DNA from 2 places in the Rhizobium sp. NFR12 genome. Region 1 is predicted to be linked to the other one. Evidence: riboswitches for the same ligand, from Rfam matches in the RefSeq annotation. Region 1 holds a riboswitch; the other holds the start of a gene.
What was found. Region 1 has a riboswitch for S-adenosylmethionine ahead of BLW69_RS16840 (O-succinylhomoserine sulfhydrylase). Riboswitches for the same ligand answer to the same signal wherever they lie in the genome.

Region 1 (4,654 bases):
TGCCAGTCGCTCCACCGTTCGGGCTGCTGCCGCGTTACACTATTCTGGTCGCACTCTACCGCGAAGAGGACATGGCCGAGCAGTTGGTCGCAAGCCTCAAGCGGCTGGACTGGCCCGCATCTCTGCTCGACATCAAGTTCGTATGCGAAATCGACGACCGGCAGACGATCGAAGCCTTGAAGGCGCTTGAGCCTGGCCCCCAGTTCGAGATCGTCGAAGTGCCGGCCTATGGTCCGCGGACGAAGCCAAAGGCTCTCACCTATGCGCTGAAAGGTGCGCGCGGCGAATTCACGGCAATCTACGACGCCGAGGACAGGCCGCACCCGCTACAACTCCGCGAGGCGTACCGGCGGTTTCGCGCGGCACCATCCGAACTTGCCTGCCTGCAGGCACCACTGATCATCACCAACGCCCGGGAAAGCTGGTTGAGCGCGTTGTTTTCGCTCGAATATGCAGCGCTGTTTCGCGGCCTTTTGCCGATGCTCGGGAGAATGAACATGCCGCTTCCACTCGGCGGCACGTCCAACCATTTCCGCACCAGCGCGCTGATCGCAGCCGGCGGATGGGATCCGTACAACGTGACGGAAGACGCCGATCTTGGCATGCGGCTCTACCGGCTTGGCTTTACCGCCGACGTGATGCGGCACCAGACGCTGGAGGACGCGCCTTTATCGATCAAGGTCTGGACGTCGCAGAGAAGCCGCTGGTTCAAGGGCTGGCTGCAAACCTGGCTGGTGCTGATGCGCGACCCAGCGCGGCTGATCGGCGAAATCGGCATCAAGCCTTTCTGCGTGATCCAATTGCTGGTGGGCGGCATGCTTTTGTCATCGCTGCTGCATCCGCTTATCCTCGTCTTTCTCGGCGTCGGCTTCTCGGCAATGCTGCGGGCGCCGATCGACACGCTGCCGCTGGAGGTCGTCGGCCTGTTCGCGATCGACTTCACCAATATCCTCGGCAGCTATCTCATCTTCCTCGGCCTCGGCATCGGATCGATGACCGACCACGAGAAGCGCCTCGTCGGACGCCGCTGGGTTGCCGTGCCGCTCTACTGGATGATGACATCCTTCGCCGCCTGGAAGGCGCTACGGGAACTCAGGACAAAGCCCTTCCACTGGAGCAAGACACCCCACATGCCGCGCCGGAAGGAGAGCTGATCGGGATGGGGATTGGAGCGGGTGAAGGGAATCGAACCCTCGTATTCAGCTTGGGAAGCTGCTGCTCTACCATTGAGCTACACCCGCGTCGGGGGAAGGTTTCCAACAATGGGCCTTGTCTGTCAAGGTCGCCGGGGTGGAAGCGTCCGGGGATGTCCTAGCTGCGGAAATGCTTGGAGAGTTTGAGGCCCTGCGCCTGATAGTTCGAGCCGAGGCCGGAGCCGTAGAGGCCCTGGGGTTCTTCCAGCATGTGTTCGTAGACGAGGCGGCCGACGATCTGGCCGTCTTCGAGGATGAACGGGACCTCGTGGCTGCGCACCTCTAGGACTGCGCGGCTGCCGCGGCCGCCGGCGGCCTCGTGGCCGAAGCCGGGGTCGAAGAAGCCGGCGTAATGGACGCGGAATTCGCCGACCAGCGGGTCGAACGGTGTCATTTCGGCCGCGTAGAGCGGTGGCACATGGACGGCCTCGCGCGAGACGAGGATGTAGAATTCATCCGGATCCAGAATCAGTTCGTTGCGGCCGCGGCTGTGGATCGGCTCCCAGAAATCGAACAGATCATGCTGGGCCTTCTTGTCGACATCGACGACGGCCGTGTGGTGCTTGCCGCGGTAGCCGATCAGGCCATCGTTGTCGCCGGCAAGGTCGATCGATAGCGCTATGCCGCCGCCGGAAATGTTCGGCTGCGCGGCGGCGACCAGCGTTTCGGCTCCATGCAGCGCCAACAGCTCCGGCTCCTGCAGAAGGGCGTTGCCGACGCGGAAGCGGATCTGCGACAGGCGCGAGCCCTGGCGCACGACGATCGGAAATGTGCGCGGGGAAATTTCGAGATAGAGCGGACCGCGATAGCCTGTAGGGATCTTGTCGAACTCCTGGGCGCGATCGGTGATGACGCGGGTAAAGATATCGAGGCGGCCGGTGGAGCTTTTCGGATTGGCCGAAGCCGACATCTCGGCCGGCAGATCGAGGCTTTCCATCAGCGGCACGATATAGACGCAGCCCGTTTCGAGGACGGCGCTTTCGGAGAGATCGATGACGTGCAGGCTGAGGCGCTCGAGCTTGTCGGACACGAGGCTCATCGGCCCCGGCATGAACGAGGCGCGCACGCGAAACGCCTTCTGCCCCAAGCGCAGATCAAGGCTCGCCGGCTGGATCTGGTCCTGATCAGGCGCCCTCTCGGACTTCAGCCGTCCTTGTTCGAAGAGCGCCGCAATTGCGCGGTCCGCCAGAATTCCCGTTTCGCGAGCCATCATGTCTCTTTCAGATTTTGGGGGCGACAAAACCAAATGCGGACCATTGACGCAAGCGGAAGCGAGGCGTAAGGCAGCTTTATCCCGTGGTGATTTGGCCGGTCGGCTTGCAGCCACGTTAAACAAGTGGCTAAAAAGACCGGGTTGAAAACCGGTCTGCGATTGCGGCCGGTTTTTTTGTATCACGAAGGTGATGAACACATGAGCAAATCCCCGAACAAGAACTGGCGCCCGGCCACCACGCTCGTCCATGGCGGCACGCTGCGCTCGCAATACGGCGAGATGTCTGAAGCCATCTACCTGACGCAGGGCTTCGCCTACGACAGTTCAGAAGCCGCCGAGGCCCGTTTCAAGGGCGAGGCCGACGGCTATATCTATGCCCGCTACGGCAGTCCCACCAACGACATGTTCGAAAAGCGCATGTGTGCGCTGGAAGGTGCAGAAGAAGCCCGTGCCACCGCCTCCGGCATGGCCGCCATCACGGCAGCGCTCATGTGCCAGCTTCGCGCCGGCGACCATATCGTTGCCGCGCGGGCCCTTTTCGGTTCCTGCCGCTGGGTTGTCGAAACGCTCGCCCCGCGCTACGGCATCGAATGCACGCTGGTCGACGGTCGCGACCTTGCCAACTGGGAAGCGGCGATCAAGCCCAACACCAAGGTGTTTTTCCTGGAAAGCCCGACAAACCCGACGCTGGAAGTGATTGACATTGCCGGCGTTGCCAAGCTTGCCAATCAGGTCGGCGCCCGTCTGGTGGTCGACAACGTGTTCGCAACGCCGCTCTTCCAGCGGCCGCTGGAACTCGGCGCCCATGTGGTCGTCTATTCCGCCACCAAGCATATCGACGGCCAGGGCCGCAGCCTTGCCGGCGTCATCCTTTCGGACCGCGAATGGGTTCTGGAGCACCTGCAGGACTATTATCGCCATACCGGTCCGGCGATGTCACCGTTTACCGCATGGACACTGATCAAGGGCCTGGAAACGCTGCCGATCCGTGTTGCCCAGCAGACGTCGAATGCGGCAAAGATCGCCGATTTCCTGGCCGAGCAGTCCAAGGTCGCGAAAGTGATCTATCCCGGTCGCAAGGATCATCCGCAGGCCGATATCATCGCCAAGCAGATGACGGGCGGATCGACGCTGGTCTGTTTCGAGCTGAAGGGCGGCAAGGAAGCGGCCTTCAAGCTGCAGAATGCCATGGAGGTGGTCACCATCTCCAACAATCTCGGCGATACCCGCTCGATCATCACGCATCCGGCGACGACGACGCACAAGAACCTCAGCGACGAGGCTCGTACGGAACTGGGAATTTCTCCCGGCACCGTGCGCTTTTCGGCCGGCATCGAGGATGCGGACGACCTGCTGGAAGATTTCGCGCAGGCGCTGAAGCAGATCTGATCGGCTTTACGCCGAACGATGGGTAGACCCGGAACGCTCCGGGTTTACCATATCAGTTATCCCTATCATCAAGAACGCGACATTGCCTCAGATGCAAGCCGCGAGAATTCTTGACCTTTCTCCCCCACTGTACGATATCGGCACGATGAGCAATCTTGAGGTGCCAATGTACCGCGCCCGCACCAGAGACATAGACGTCGCCGTCGAGCCCTATTATCTCGAGGAGCAGTCGAGCCCCGAGGACAGTCGTTATGTCTGGGGATACCGGATCGTGATCGAGAACAAGTCCTCGATCAGCGTCACGCTCGTGCATCGCTACTGGAACATCACGGACGAAAACGGGATCGTCGACGAGGTCGACGGACCAGGCGTCGTTGGCGACCAGCCGCGACTGGAGCCCGGCGACAGCTACGAATATTCGTCCGGGTGCCCGCTCGACACGCCATCCGGCGTCATGTTCGGCACCTACGATATGAAGACGGACGAAGGCGAGACTTTCAAAGTCGACATTCCCGCCTTCTCGCTGGATTCACCAGGCGTCGTGCGCGTTCTGAACTGACCCGCAAGGCGGATCAGGCGCTTTCGAATTCTTCCGTCACGAACTTGTAGGTGGTCGAGCAGAACTCGCAGGTTACCGCGATTTCTCCATCTTCCACACTCGCGTGGATTTCTTCCGCAGAGAACCCGTCCAGAACGCCCTTGATCTTGTCGCGCGAGCAGCTGCAGCGGTCGAACACCGTCTGCGGATCATAGACCCGCACGCCGCGCTCGTGGAACAGCCGGAACAGCAGCCGTTCGATCGCCACCTGCGGATCGGTCAGCTCGTCCGTATCGATGGTGCCGACCAGCGTGCTCGCCT
Region 2 (4,654 bases), on a different contig from region 1:
GGGACGGCCTTCCATGCCGGGCACCGGCAAGGCGAGCTTGAAGCCCGCGTAGAACTGGATCCCCGGCTCCGTGGTGCGCACTTCGAGCTGCACGCCGGAATACAGGCTGCGGGCAAGCGCGACCGAGCGCTTGGCAGTCCTCTCCTCAGAGAGGCAGTAGTTATGATCGAACTTCACCTGTTCGCCATCGGCACCAGTCCGCTGGATCGGACCCATCTCGCTCAGGTCGAACGTGGTGCCGGCAAGCGGCATCAGGACGCCGGTCGGCACCATCCTTTCATCCACCGCCGTCAACTCAGCCGCGGCGATCATCATGTCGTGGCCGAAAATGTCGGGGCGACCGTCGAGATTGAAATAGGAGTGCTGGCAGACGTTGGCGGGCGTCGGCTGGTCGGTCACCGTGTCGTAGATCACCGAAAGCACCCCGTCTTCCATCAGCTGGTAGGTCGCGGTGACGGTGCAATTGCCGGGATATCCGGCGCGTCCGTCCGGATCGGTGATCTGCAGCACGACCCGGTCTGCCGCATGATCGACGATCGACCAGATGCGCCGGGCAATGCCGTCGGATCCGCCATGCAGATGGGTAATGCCGTCTTCGTTGAGCTCCACCTGATACTCGGTGCCGTCGATCGAGAAGCGGCCATCGCCGATGCGATTAGCACAGCGACCAGGCGTGGCACCGAAATAGGGCGAATAGGCCTCATAGTCTGCGAAATTGTCGAACCCCAGCACCAGCGGCGGCTCGTGGCCGGCAAGCCGCAGATCCTGGATGACCGAGCCCCAGGTGAGAACCTGGGCTGTCAGCCCGCCGCCTGAGAGCGTGATTCGGTGAACCGCCTCGCCGGCCTTCGTCGTCCCGAAAATCTCGAACTCATGATCCGTCATAACGCACCTCCCAAATGTTTGCGGCAACCTGCGTGATTTCGATCAAAGCCGCAACGACGCCAGGAGAAAAATCGGTCAGGCTCTCTCGATCACTCGGTGCCGATTTTTTCGAGGTCGTAGGGCGTCGTCTGGTAGATCTCGTTGATCCAGTTTCCGAACAGGAGATGCGCATGACCGCGCCAGCGGTTGAGCGGGGCCAGCGTATCGTCGTTGTGCGGAAAATAGTCGTGCGGCATCTTGATCGGGATGCCGGCCTTGACATCGCGGAAATACTCGTCGGCGAGCGAGGTGGAATCGTATTCGACGTGGTTGAACATGAACAGCCGTCGGCCGGCCCTCTCATGCACAAGGCAGAGGCCCATTTCGTCGGATTCCATCAGGATCTCGAGGTCACTGCCGGCCTTTTCGACGTCCTGCCGGCGCACTTCCGTCCAGCGCGACACCGGTACCTGGAAATCGTCGGAAAAACCGTTGAGATAGACCGACGCCGGCGACAGGTTGCGGTGGCGATAGACCCCGAATGCCTTTTCCTTCAGCCCGTGCTTTGGAACGCCGTGGAAATGATAGATGGCGGCCATCGCCCCCCAGCAGACATTCATGGTGGAATGCACGTTGGTAGTGGTCCAGTCGAAGATTTCCTTCATTTCCTGCCAATAGGTGACGTCCTCGTATGGCAGGGTTTCCACCGGCGCGCCGGTGATGATGAAACCATCGAACTTGCGGTGCTTCACCTCTTCCCACGTTTCGTAGAACGACAGGAGATGGTCTTCCGACGTGTTCTTGGCCTTGTGGCCGCCGATGCGAACCAGGGAGAATTCGACCTGCAGCGGCGAGGCGCCGACAAGGCGCGCCATCTGCACCTCGGTCTTGATCTTGTTGGGCATGAGATTGAGAAGCCCGATCTGCAGTGGCCGGATGTCCTGCCTGACCGCCATCGTTTCGGTCATCACGCGCACGCCCTCGGAAACGAGCGTGTTGAAGGCAGGCAGCGTATCGGGGATCTTGATCGGCATCTCTTCAACCCAAAAACAAAAAGCCGGCACGAAGAATCGCAGCCGGCCCGTGGGAAGTTTTTGAAACTCTTCTCGCGGCCCTTTAGCGACTTTTTTTACGTGGCTGCAAGCCGGCCGGCCAAATCACCACGGAATTTCGACTTTTCAAATAATCCCTGCCACGCCCGCCGTCAATGGCAGCAAAAATGACCGCTTTCGCACGAACAGTGCGACACGCGCCTTTCCCTTGCGAGCCGCTTTAGGATATGGGCATGGGCAATGGCCAACTCGACCTTCACGATCCTGCTCGGCGGTGACCTCACCGTAACAGACCGACTGCAAAAGGCAGTTGCCGCAAGCCGCTTCATCGCGGCAGACAGCGGCATGCGCCATGCAGAGGCGCTGGGTGTGATGCCGGAGCTCTGGGTGGGCGATTTCGATTCCTCCGACGCAGACCTGATCGAGCGCTATCCCGATGTCGAGCGCCGGACCTATCCGCCGGAAAAGAACGAGACGGACGGCGAGATCGCGACGGCCGAAGCGATCGAACGCGGCGCGACGCGGCTCATTCTGATCGGCGCGCTGGGCGGCGAACGGTCCGACCACGCGCTCCAGCATTTTCTGCATGCGATGAGCCTTGCCGAGCGCGGGCATGACGTTCTCCTGACATCCGGTGAGGAAGAGGCCGTGCCCTTTCTCACCGGCACGATGACGCTCGACCTGCCCAAGGGCACGTTGTTTTCCGTCATCGGTTTCACAGGCCTTGCAGGCCTCGACATTCTTGGCGCGCGCTATCCACTCAAGGATTACACGCTGCCCTTCGGTTCCTCCCGCACCGTGTCCAACGTTGCAGAAGGGCCCGTCCAATTCCATTTACGTGACGGGAGGGCGATGATCCTTGCCCGTCCAAACGATTTTTCCGGAGCATAGACGCCGCATGGCACCGCCAATTCTGAAACTCGACGATATCGTTCTAACCTTCGGCGGCACGCCGCTTCTCAACGGAGCTGCCCTGCAGGTGGAGCCCGGCGACCGCATCTCTCTCGTCGGCCGCAACGGCTCGGGCAAATCGACGCTGATGAAGATCGCCGCTGGCATGGTGGAAGCGCAGTCGGGTGAGGTTTTCCGGCACCCCAATGCGACGATCCGCTATCTCGAACAGGCGCCGGATTTTGCTGGTTACAAAACCGTGCAGGCCTATGCGGAAGCGGGGCTTGGACCTGGCGACGATCCCTACCGCGTCACCTATCTGCTGGAGCATCTCGGCCTGACAGGAGAGGAAGACCCGGTCAGGCTTTCCGGTGGCGAGGCGCGACGCGCAGCACTTGTCCGCGTCATGGCGCCGGAACCGGATATCCTGATGCTGGACGAGCCGACCAACCATCTGGATCTGCCGACCATCGAATGGCTGGAAGACGAGCTGCGCAAGACCCGCAGCGCGCTCGTCGTCATCAGCCATGACCGTCGCTTTCTCGAAAAGGTGTCCAACGCCACAGTCTGGCTGGACCGCGGCACGTCCCGCCGCCTGTCGCGCGGTTTCGGCCATTTCGAAGCCTGGCGGGATCAGGTTCTCGAGGAGGAAGAGATCGAGCAGCACAAGCTCGGCAAGGCGATCGAGCGCGAAGAACACTGGATGCGCTACGGCGTGACCGCAAGGCGAAAGCGCAACATGCGCCGCGTCGGCGAGCTGCAGTCCATGCGGGCCGACTACCGCGGCCACAAGGGACCGCAGGGCTCCGTTCAGGCCTCCGTCGCCGAAGGGCGCGAGTCCGGCAAGCTGGTGGTGGAAGCGGAAAACATCACCAAGACCTATGACAAGCCGATCGTTGCGCCATTCTCGACCCGCATTCATCGCGGCGACCGGATCGGCCTGGTTGGTCCGAATGGCGCTGGTAAGACGACGCTTCTCAAGATGCTGACGGGTCAGCTTGCTCCCGACAGCGGCTGGATCAAGCTCGGCACCAATCTCGAAATTGCCACGCTTGACCAGAAGCGCGAGGACCTCGACCCCGCAGATACGCTGTCTCACTATCTGACAGACGGCCGCGGCGAGACGCTGCTGGTCAACGGCGAACAGCGGCATGTGGCGGGCTACATGAAGGATTTCCTGTTCCAGCCGGAACAGATCCGCACGCCGATCAAGAACCTCTCCGGGGGCGAGCGCGCGCGACTGATGCTGGCCCGCATGCTGGCCAAACCCTCGAATCTTCTGATCCTCGACGAACCGACCAACGACCTCGACATCGAGACGCTGGACCTCTTGCAGGAAATCGTCGCGGGCTATGCCGGCACCGTCATTCTCGTCAGCCATGACCGCGACTTTCTCGATCGGACCGTGACTTCGACGATCGCCCCGACAGACCCGGATGCCCCTGATGGCCGCTGGATCGAATATGCGGGCGGCTATACCGACATGCTGCAGCAGCGCAAAGGCATGGCCGACGAAAAGCGCCGCGCCGATAAGGCGGAAAAGGCGAAAACGGACAGCACTGCTCCGGCTGCCACCAAGTCAAAGGGCAAGCTCTCCTTCAAGCAGAAGTTCGCGCTGGAAAACCTCCCCAAGGACATGGCCAAGGCGCAGGACGAGATCGCTACATCCGAACGGAAGATGGCCGATCCCAAACTCTTCGCCAAAGACCCGTCGGCGTTTTCAAAGCTTGCCGCAGAGACGGCAAAACTACGCGATCGTGTCGCCAAAATGGAAGAAGAATGGCTGGAGCTTGAGATGCTCCGAGAACAGATTGAAGGATAGTTAAAGAATTCCTATACTTAACAAA

Region 2: it holds a riboswitch for S-adenosylmethionine, as region 1 does, so the genes downstream of both, metA (homoserine O-acetyltransferase MetA) here and BLW69_RS16840 (O-succinylhomoserine sulfhydrylase) in region 1, are expected to answer to the same signal.

The regions. Positions count from the first base shown of each region.
Region 1 is NZ_FNWM01000004.1:102,989-107,642, forward strand. Features, by position in the region: gene BLW69_RS16825 (glycosyltransferase family 2 protein) at 1-1,154, shown strand, start outside; tRNA gene BLW69_RS16830 (tRNA-Gly) at 1,168-1,241, opposite strand; gene BLW69_RS16835 (2'-deoxycytidine 5'-triphosphate deaminase) at 1,312-2,406, opposite strand; SAM riboswitch at 2,480-2,558, shown strand; gene BLW69_RS16840 (O-succinylhomoserine sulfhydrylase) at 2,605-3,795, shown strand; gene apaG (Co2+/Mg2+ efflux protein ApaG) at 3,962-4,354, shown strand; gene BLW69_RS16850 (Hsp33 family molecular chaperone) at 4,368-4,654, opposite strand, start outside.
Region 2 is NZ_FNWM01000001.1:108,672-113,325, reverse strand. Features, by position in the region: gene BLW69_RS00475 (aldose epimerase family protein) at 1-885, opposite strand, end outside; gene metA (homoserine O-acetyltransferase MetA) at 975-1,898, opposite strand; SAM riboswitch at 1,961-2,038, opposite strand; gene BLW69_RS00465 (thiamine diphosphokinase) at 2,157-2,807, shown strand; gene BLW69_RS00460 (ABC-F family ATP-binding cassette domain-containing protein) at 2,815-4,629, shown strand.